Regions from separate parts of the Streptacidiphilus albus JL83 genome, predicted to be linked through region 1. Evidence: riboswitches for the same ligand, from Rfam matches in the RefSeq annotation. Region 1 holds a riboswitch; the other holds the start of a gene.
The links. A riboswitch is a leader RNA that binds a small molecule or an ion and turns the genes downstream of it on or off. The one in region 1 is predicted to bind cobalamin.
Positions count from the first base shown of each region.

Region 2: another riboswitch for cobalamin. It lies ahead of cobI (precorrin-2 C(20)-methyltransferase); the one in region 1 lies ahead of BS75_RS14955 (ribonucleoside-diphosphate reductase subunit alpha).

Region 1 covers NZ_JQML01000001.1:3,482,426-3,487,391, forward strand. Annotated here, with positions in the region: gene BS75_RS14935 (phospho-sugar mutase) at 1-55, shown strand, start outside; gene BS75_RS14940 (tyrosine-protein phosphatase) at 82-1,020, shown strand; gene BS75_RS14945 (hypothetical protein) at 1,004-1,678, opposite strand; gene BS75_RS14950 (GNAT family N-acetyltransferase) at 2,036-2,533, shown strand; cobalamin riboswitch at 2,594-2,763, shown strand; gene BS75_RS14955 (ribonucleoside-diphosphate reductase subunit alpha) at 2,901-4,966, shown strand, end outside.
Region 2 covers NZ_JQML01000001.1:6,759,970-6,764,935, forward strand. Annotated here, with positions in the region: gene BS75_RS29735 (bifunctional cobalt-precorrin-7 (C(5))-methyltransferase/cobalt-precorrin-6B (C(15))-methyltransferase) at 1-297, opposite strand, end outside; gene cobM (precorrin-4 C(11)-methyltransferase) at 294-1,139, opposite strand; gene cobI (precorrin-2 C(20)-methyltransferase) at 1,136-1,891, opposite strand; cobalamin riboswitch at 1,922-2,058, opposite strand; gene BS75_RS29750 (carboxylate--amine ligase) at 2,152-3,495, opposite strand; gene BS75_RS29755 (FAD-dependent oxidoreductase) at 3,734-4,966, shown strand, end outside.

The DNA.
Region 1 (4,966 bases):
GCGCGAACTCCTGGCAGCGATCGCCGCCGACCTCGGCTCCTCCGCCGGGATCTGACGGCACGGCACTCTAGGGTGGCAGCCATGGAGACCACCGACAATCCAGCGATATCCCTGTCCGGCGCGGCCCTCGGCGACCCGGCGGACGCCGCCCGGCTGCTGGACGTCCCCGGTGTCCGGAACCTGCGCGACGCCGGGGGCCACGCCACGGCCGACGGCGGCCGGGTCCGCGACGGCGTGCTGTTCCGCTCCGGTTCGCTCGGCGAGCTTCGGCCCGAGGGCGCGGCCCGGCTCGCCGAGCTCGGCCTGAGCACCGTCGTCGACCTGCGCGGAGGGCCCGAGGTCGCCTGCTGGCCGGACCTCCGGCACGGCCTGGAGTACACCCTGGTCTCCCTGCCGACACTGCCGCCGCTGCCGGACGCCTCCGCCAACCCCGACTCGGCCAACCCCGACTCGGCCGACCCCGGCTCGGCCGTGAACGCCGCCGCCTCCACCGCCGACACCGCCGACACCGCCGACACCGCCGACACCGCCGACACCGCCGACACCGCCGGGAGGATCGCCGCCGCCCGGACGGCCGCCGCCGCCGACGGCGTCCACTTCGACGGCCTCGACTCGATGTACGTCTTCATGGCCGACGTGGCCGGTCCCCCGATCGTCGCCTGCCTCCGCCGGCTGCTGGAGCCCGGGGCGCTGCCCGCGCTGGTCCACTGCGCCGTCGGCAAGGACCGGACCGGGATCACCGTCGCCGTGCTGCTCGACGTCCTCGGGGTCGACCGGCGCACCATCGACGCCGACTACGTGCTCTCCAACACCGGCCTCGGGCTGCTCGGCGAGCCCGTCCACTACCTGGACGAGTTCGGCGTGGACCGGATCTCCCGGCCGGTCCACCCGGTCCTGCTGGAGCTGTTCCTGGACCGGGTGACCGCCCGCCACGGCAGCACCGCCGGGTTCCTCCGGGCGCACGGGCTGACCGGGGCCGAGCTGGAGCAGGTCCGGCGGCTGTTCACCCGCCCGGCCTGAGCCCCCGTCCGGGCCCGGGTCCCCGTCGCCGGACGCCGCGGCCGGTCCCGAGCAGCAGCGCGGCGCCGACGCCGAGCAGGGCCAGCGCGGTCAGCGCGGCCGGGCCGACCCCGGCCGAGCCGGTGTCGGCCAGCTGCGGCCGCCACCGGTCCGCCCGGTCGGCCGACGGCCGCGCCGCCCACTGCGCCGTCCACTCTGCCGTCCACTGCGTCTCCGGCTGCGCCGGACGGACGTGCCGCCGCACCCGGCGGGCCCGCTCCACCCGGAACAGGTAGGGCTCGGAGACGCCCACCGGCAGCGGCACCGACTGGCCGCCCAGCCGGACCGGCACGAAGCCCACGGCCATGGTCAGCCACTGACCATCGGGAGCCGACCGGCCGAAGCGCAGCCGCAGCGGGACGGCGGTGCGGCTCCCGGCCGCCAGGCCGGTCCCGGCGGCCGGCCCGACCTTCCCGGCCAGCACCCCCGCCTCGTCGAGCAGCCCCACCGGGTTCCAGCGCCCGGCCGCCCTCCGCCACTGCAGCTGGACGTCGCCCCGGTGCAGGGTGCGGGAGCGCGCCCCGAAGACCACCACCGCGGCGACCCGTCGGCAGGGCACGGCCAGCCGGTTGCCGACGGTCAGCGAGAAACGCGACCAGCGGCCGCCGGCCGGGTACACCCGGTGCAGCCCCCGCAGCCGCAGTGCCAGCGCCTGCCGCTTCCCCTGGACCAGTTCGAGCCCGCAGCCCGGCGCGGACCGGGCGGGCTGCCGCCGTGCCGCCGTGGAGCCGTCCGCCGCCGCCCTGGGCGCCGCCCTGGCCGTCCCCGGGCCGGGGTCGCCGCCGCGGCCCGGTCGGGCGCACCGACGGCCAGCAGCGGCCCGGCCAGGGCCGCGGCCAGGCCCAGCCCCATCGTCTGCCGCATCCTCTTCTTGGTCACGCTCCGAATCTGACACGCCACCAGCGGTCACGCCCGGCGGGCGCCCCCGCCGCACCCGCCGTCCGGGTGTCCGCCCGGCGTCGGGCAGACTTCCAGGATGAACATCATCATCCGCCCCGCTCTCGACTCGGAGCTCGACGCCGCAGGCCATCTCACCGCCGAGTCATTCATCGCCGACGGGCACACCGCGCGCGACGGCGACTACGCACAGCGACTGCGCGACGGGCGCGACCGCTCGGTGCAGGCCGAACTGCTGGTCGCGGTGGACCCCGCGAGCGGCGCCCTGCTCGGGTCGGTGACCTTCGCCCCGCCCGGCTCGCCCTACGCGGACCTGGCCCAGGAGCAGGAGGGCGAGTTCCGGATGCTGGCCGTCTCCGCCGAGGCCCGCGGCCGGGGCGCGGGCGAGGCGCTGGTCCGCGGCTGCATCGACCGGGCCCGCGAGCTCGGCCTGCCGCGGCTGGTGATGTCCACCCAGAACGCCATGGTCCACGCCCACCGGATATACGACCGGCTGGGCTTCGTCCGCACCCCCGAACGCGACTGGTCCCCGGTCCCCGGAGTGCAACTGATGACCTATTCGCTCGACCTCCGGTAGCACGACCGGGGTCGACGGAGCGGAATTGCCGGTTCCAGTCGTCGGGTGAATCTCCTCACGTCCGACACAACATCTGGTGGTGCTTCTGAGAAGCGCCACCAGATGTATGCTCACTCTCGCTGTCGACGCAGGGGAACCCGGTGCGAATCCGGGACTGCCCCGCAGCGGTGAGCGGCCGGTGCTTCTGCCTGGCCGCAAGTCCGATGACCTGCCGACAGCCGTGAACTTCCGGGCCTCGCGGGTGGGCCGAGGATGTGCTGCGCGCTGCCTTCATGCGTGCCTGCGCGCCTCGATCCCGCCCGTCGCGACCCACCGCCGACCGGCCGCCGACGAGGAGCGAAAAGTGATCGACACAGCCACCGCCACCCTGCCCCAGCAGGCAGGTGGACCCGGTGCCCCCGGAACCGCCGACGGCCCCGGGGCCGCCCTGCTGCGTACCCTCACCGAGCGCTCCGTCGACCTGACCGAGGTCGACCCCGGCCGGGTCGCCGCCGCCGCCCTGCGCGGGCGCAGCGGCTCCGCCGACTACGCAGAGTTGCGAGGGCTGGCCACCGAGGCCGCCGCCGCGCTGATCGCCGAGGACCCGCAGTACTCGCGGCTCGCCGCCCGGCTGCTGGCCGAGGAGATCCGCGAGGAGGCGAGCGGCCAGGGCGCCACCTGCTTCGCCGCCTCGGTCACCGTCGGCCACCGGGAGGGCCTGATCGGCGACGCGACCGCCGAGTTCGTCACCGCCCACGCCGACGCCCTGGACGCGGTGATCGACTTCACCGCCGACGACCGCTTCGAGTACTTCGGCCTGCGCACGGTCTACTCCCGCTACCTGCTGCGCCACCCGATCACCCGTCAGGTGATCGAGACCCCGCAGCACTTCCTGCTCCGCGTGGCCTGCGGCCTGCAGATCGGCGGCGACACCGGGTCCGTGGCCGAGGTGGCGGAGCTCTACCGGCTGATGAGCCGGCTGGAGTACCTGCCCTCCTCGCCGACCCTGTTCAACTCCGGCACCCGGCACCCGCAGATGTCCTCCTGCTACCTGCTGGACTCGCCGCTGGACGAGCTGGACTCGATCTACAGCCGCTACGCCCAGATCGCCCGGCTGAGCAAGCACGCCGGCGGCATCGGCCTCTCCTACAGCCGGATCCGCTCCCGCGGCAGCCTGATCCGGGGGACCAACGGCCAGTCCAACGGCATCGTGCCGTTCCTGCGGACGCTGGACTCCTCGGTCGCGGCGGTCAACCAGGGCGGCCGGCGCAAGGGCGCGGCCTGCGTCTACCTGGAGACCTGGCACGCGGACATCGAGGAGTTCCTGGAGCTCCGCGACAGCACCGGCGAGGAGGCCCGGCGCACCCACAACCTGAACCTGGCGCACTGGGTCCCGGACGAGTTCATGCGCCGGGTCGAGACCGACGGCGACTGGTCGCTGTTCTCCCCCGGCGACGTCCCGGAGCTGGTGGACCTGTGGGGCGCCGAGTTCGACGCCGGCTACGCCAAGGCCGAGGCGGCCGGCCTGGCCGTGCGCAGCATCCCGGCGCGCACCCTGTACGCCCGGATGATGCGCACCCTGGCGCAGACCGGCAACGGCTGGATGACCTTCAAGGACGCCTCCAACCGCGCCGCCAACCAGACCGCGCTGCCCGGCCGCACCGTCCACTCCTCCAACCTCTGCACCGAGATCCTGGAGGTCACGGACGACTCCGAGACCGCCGTCTGCAACCTCGGCTCGGTCAACCTGGCCGCCCACCTGCTGCCGGACGGCGAGGTCGACTGGGAGCGGCTGGACACCACCGTCCGCACCGCGGTGACCTTCCTGGACCGGGTGGTGGACATCAACTTCTACCCGACCCCCGAGGCCGGCGCCTCCAACTCCCGCTGGCGGCCGGTCGGCCTGGGCGTGATGGGCCTCCAGGACGTCTTCTTCCGGCGCCGGCTGGCCTTCGACTCGGCCGAGGCCAAGGCGCTGTCCACCCGGATCTCCGAGCGGATCATGCTGGCCGCCTACGAGACCAGCTGCGACCTGGCCGAGCGGCTCGGTCGGCACGAGGCCTACGCGGAGACCCGCGCCGCCCGCGGCGAGCTCCACATCGACCACTTCGAGACCGCCCCCACCTGGGCCGACCGCTGGGACGCGCTGCGCGCCCGGATCGCGGTGACCGGGCTGCGCAACTCGCTGCTGCTGGCCATCGCCCCGACCGCGACCATCGCCTCGATCGCCGGCGTCTACGAGTGCATCGAGCCGCAGGTCTCCAACCTGTTCAAGCGGGAGACCCTCAGCGGCGAGTTCCTGCAGGTCAACCCGTACCTGGTGGCGGACCTCAAGGCGCGCGGGCTGTGGACCGCCGCCGCCCGCGAGTCGCTGCGCGAGGCCAACGGCTCGGCGCTGGAGATCCCGGGCCTGCCGGAGGAGCTGGCCTCGCTCTACCGCACCGCCTGGGAGCT
Region 2 (4,966 bases), 3.3 Mb from region 1:
CAGCACCCGGGCGGTCGTTGCCGACGCCCCGTCGCTGGGTGCGGGTGCGGGTGCGGGTGCGGGTGCGGGGGCGGACGCGGGGGCGAGCGCGGCGACGGCGTCCAGCGCGGGCGCGAGCGGGCCGAGGACCAGCGCGCGGTCGGCGGGCACGCCGGCCGCGTCCAGGTTCCGGCGTCCGCCGAGCACCAGGTCGGCGTCGGCGACCAGCTCCGGGCGTCCGGGGAGCGGCCCTGAGCCCAGGACCGTGATCCACCGCTGCGGTACGCCGCTCACCGGGCGCAGCGCGGGGCCGGTCATGGCTTGGCGGCCCGCAGGGCGCGCCGCGCCTCGGGATCCGCGCGCCGGAAGCCGTGGAAGTGGCCGGGGTGGTAGAGGTGCGAGCGGGTGCCGGTGGCGGCCAGCGCGGGGCCGACCAGGAACAGCGTGTGCTTCCACAGCTTGTGCTCCTTCACCTGCGCCTCCAGCGTCTCCAGGGTGCCGGTCAGCACCAGTTCGTCGGGCCAGGTCGCCTGGTAGGCGATGACCACCGGGGTCTCCGGCGGGTAGCCGCCCTCGGTCAGCTCCTCCACCAGCTGCTTGGCCCGCGCCGCCGAGAGGAAGATGGCCATGGTGGTGCCGTGCCGGGCGAAGTCGCGGACCTCCTCGCCGGGCGGCATCGGCGTCTTGCCGCCGCCGAGCCGGGTCAGGATCACGCTCTGGGCGACCTCGGGAATGGTCAGCTCGCGCTGGGCGATGGCGGCCACGGCCGCGAAGGAGGAGACGCCGGGGACGATCTCGGTCTCCAGGCCGAGCTCGCGGCAGCGGTCCAACTGCTCCTGCACCGCGCCCCAGAGCGAGGGGTCGCCGGAGTGGATCCGGGCCACCTTCCGGCCCTCGGCGGCGGCACGGGCGTAGACCGCGAGCACGTCCTCCATCGGGATCAGCGAGGAGTCGAGGATCTCGGCGTCCGGCCGGGCGTGCTCCAGCACCTCCTCCTGGACCAGGCTGGCGGCCCAGATGACGGTGTCGGCCTCGGCGATGGCACGGGCGGCGCGGAAGGTCAGCAGGTCGGCCGCGCCGGGGCCGGCGCCGACGAAGGTGATCCTGCCGACCGGTTCGGACTCGGCCGTCGGATCGGCCTCAGGGGTCGCGCTGCTCACAGCTTGCCTCCGCGGGTGGTTCGGGTCGCCGGTGCGATCAGCGTGGACAGGTAGGGGAGCGGACCGTCGAGGGGGTGTCCCGCCGGTCGGATCTGTTCGTCGGGCAGGCCGAGCGAGGCCCCCCAGACCGCGTCCCGGTCGCGCCCGGTGTCCGCCAGGGCCGCCTTCACCTCGGCCGCCAGCCGGCCGAACTTGTAGGCGACGACGGTGCCGGGACCGGCCAGGGCGTCCCGGAGGACGGCCGACCCGGCGGTGACCGGGACCAGGGTCAGCGGCTCGGTGCCCTCGGCCAGGACGGTGCCGCTGCGCGCGGCGAGGTCCTGCATGGCGGTGATCCCGGGCACGGTCTCCACCGCCAGCCCGGGGATCAGCGCGGTCAGGGTCTGCGCCAGATAGGTGAAGGTGGAGTAGACGTTGGGGTCGCCGATGGTGGCGAAGGCCACCAGCCCGTGGGTCCGCAGCAGTTCCGCGACCCGGGCCCCGGCGGCGTCCCAGGCGGCCTCGCGGCGGGCCCGGTCCTGACGCTCGTTCAGGGCGAAGACGATCCGTTCGACCTTGGCGGCGGCGGCGTGGTGCAGCACGGTGGCCTCGGCCCGGCCGGTCTCGCCGCTGTCCATCACCGGGACCACGACCACGTCGGCCTCGGTCAGCAGGCGGACGGCCTTGACGGTCACCAGCTCCGGATCACCCGGTCCCATGCCGATGCCGACCAGTCGGGCGGCCGGGGCAGGCGGGGGTGCGACTGGGCGCATGGTGGCAGTCCTCACTCGGGGTCCGCGCCCCGGATCGTGGTGACGGCGGCCAGAGTTCCTGGCTCGCGGACGGTCCGCCCGGTGGAGCGGCCGCCCGGTGACAGTGGCGGGACCGCGCCGGATTCGCACCGGACTTCCTCATCATTGCCGCCGTATCAGGCCCCGGAATCCCACCACGCTGCGCATCGGGGAGTCAACCGCGCGCTGTGTGTCCTCTCCCACGTCAGCTGCCCTGCGCCCCCGCTCGCCCGCTCATCCGTTCAACTGTGCGCGGGCGGCAGCAGCGAGCGCAGCGCGGACCCGAGCCGGTGCGAGGCCGGACCGGCCGAGCGCAGCGCGGCCGACACCGCCGGCAGCGGGTCGTCGGCCGCCGCCCAGGCCAGCTCGCGCAGCCGGCCGCGCGGGCGCACCGGCGGGGCCGAGGCGCCCTCCGGCAGTTGCGCGGAGCGGTGGCCCCGGCCGAAGGCGACCCGGGCCGGCGCGTCCAGGATCTCGACGGTGAAGCTGCGGCCTTCCAACTGGTCGCCCTTGGGCACGGCCCGGCCGGTGAGGTCCAGGTGCAGGGCGCGGACCAGGTCGATCCCCGGGCCGGTCTCGAACAGCCGGAACTGCGCCCCCACCCGGGGGTTGAAGTCCAGCAGCTTGTAGCGGCCGTCCCGGCGGTCGTAGCGCCAGTCCAGGTCGCAGATGCCGTGAAAGCCGACGGCCCGGCAGAAGCGGGCGCTCTCCTCGGCGAGCTCCGGGTTGGCGGTGGTGTAGGCGTGGGCGGTGACGCCGCCGCGCGGCGGCCAGGAACGGACCTTGACGCCGGTGAACACCACGTCCTGATTGACCGCGGCCCCGTCGGCCCCGCTCTCCTCGGCCCCGCCTGCGGACCCGCCGCCGGCGCAGTAGAGGTGGGCGATCCAGTCCTCGGCGTGCTCCATCGGCAGGTACTCCTGCAGCAGCACCCGGGGCATGGCGGCGGGCCAGCCTGCGGCCAGCCGGGTCAGCGCGGCCCGGTCGGCCAGCAGGGTGGTCGAACCGACCGCGGGATCGCTGAGCCGGGCGTAGGGGTCCGCGTTCTTGGCGACGATCGGGAAGACCAGCTCCTCGGCGGCGGCCGCGAGCTCCGCCGGGGTGCGCGGCAGCACCGAGCGCGGGGTGGCCACCCCGTGCTCCAGGCAGAGCCGGTGCAGCGACTGCTTCCCGGCCAGCGCCCGGGGCAGTTCGGCCGGGACGGCCGGGATCACCAGGTACGGGGCCAGCTCCGCGGCGTTCTCGGCGAGCAGCACGGCGGCCTCGTCGTCCGTGGGCAGGGCGATGCAGCGGCGGCCCTCGCGGGCCGCCACCTGCCGGGCGATCCGGGTCAGCCCGGCCAGCAGCTGTTCGGCCGGCTCGGTCCCGACGGTGGGCCAGACGAAGCGGCCGCGGAGGTAGCGGGAGAGCGCGGCCGGGGTGGCCCGGTCCTCGGTGATCGCGTAGACCGGGACGCCGGCCCGGCCCAGGCTGCGGATGGCGCCCACCCCGCCGTGGTGCAGCGGGTAGCGGCCGATCTTGACGACGAGCACCGGCACCCGTCTGTCGAGTCCGATGTCGAGCCCTCGGTCCCGTCCGTTGTCCAAGGCAGCCCCCCTGCTTGGTCCCGCTCCCCGATCGGTGGATCCATGATGCCCGGGGCACGGCCTGCGTCGACGCGCTTTCGCCAAGTCCCGTGCCGGGCCCCGGTCCAGGCCCCGGCGCCGCCGATCGCAAATCCGATCGAACCCATGACAGGGGAGCCGTTCCGTAGCAGCATGGACCCACCGATCAGGGAGCGGGACCAGGGCGAGACGGAACGTCATCAAGCTGGGGAGCTGAGCGATGAACGGTAGTGCACCTGTCGTGATCGTGGGGGCGGGACCGTACGGCCTCTCCGTGGCCGCGCACCTGGCCCGCGGCGCCGCACCGGTCCGGATCTTCGGCGGTGTGATGGACAGTTGGCGGACCAGGATGCCGACCGGCATGTACCTGAAGTCGACGCCCGACGCCTCCAGCATCTCGGCCCCCGGGGCCGGCAGCACCCTGGCCGACTTCTGCCGGGCGGAGGGCCGGGCCCCGCTGGACGAGCTGCACCCGATCCCGGTGGCGGACTTCGTCCGCTACGGCGAGTGGTTCCAGCGGCGGCTGGCGCCGCAGGCGGAGCCGGTGCCGGTGGCCAGGGTGGCCCGACTGCCGGAGGGCTTCCGGGTCACCCTGGAGGACGGCGAGTCCTTCGAGGCGCGGGCCGTGGTGGTCGCCAGCGGGCTGGCCGGGATCGCCCATGTGCCGTCGGCGCTGCGCGGGTTGGCGCCGAAGGGGCCGGATCCGACGGGGCCGCTGTCGCACAGCTCCCAGCACACCGGCTTCGCGGCCTTCGCCGGACGCCGGGTGGCGGTGATCGGCGCCGGGCAGTCCGCGCTGGAGAGCGCGGCGCTGCTGCACGAGGCTGGCGCCGAGGTCCGGCTGGTGGCCCGGGCGCCGAGGGTGCTCTGGGGCAGCCCGCCGCCGGTCGAGCGCCGCTCCGGGCTGTACCGCTCGGCCAAGCCGGACTCCCCGCTCGGTCCGGGCTGGTCGCACCTGGCGGTCAGTCAGCTGCCGCAGGCCGTCCGCCGGCTGCCGGTGCAGGCGCGGCTGCGGCTGGTGCGCCGGGTGCTCGGCCCCTCCGGCGGCTGGTGGCTGCGGGACCGGGTGGAGGGGCAGCTGCCGATCGCCACCGGGCGTCCGGTGCTGCGGGCCGAACCGGTCGGCGACGAGGTGCTGCTGACGCTGGGTTCGGCGGCGTCCGCGGTCACCCGCTCGGCGGCCGTCGGCGCGGGGACCGGAACGCTGACGGTGGACCACGTCCTCGCCGCGACCGGCTACCGGGTCGACGTCGCCCACCTGGACTGGCTGGCCGCCGAGGTGCGGACGGCCATCCGCCGGGTCCCCGGCACCGGTTCGCCGGTGCTCGACGAGTGGTCCTGCTCCAGCGTCCCCGGCCTCTACTTCACCGGGCTCGCCTCGGCGCCGACCTTCGGCCCGCTGCTGCGCTTCGTGGCCGGCACCGCCTTCACCGCCCCGCTGCTGGCGCGGGCG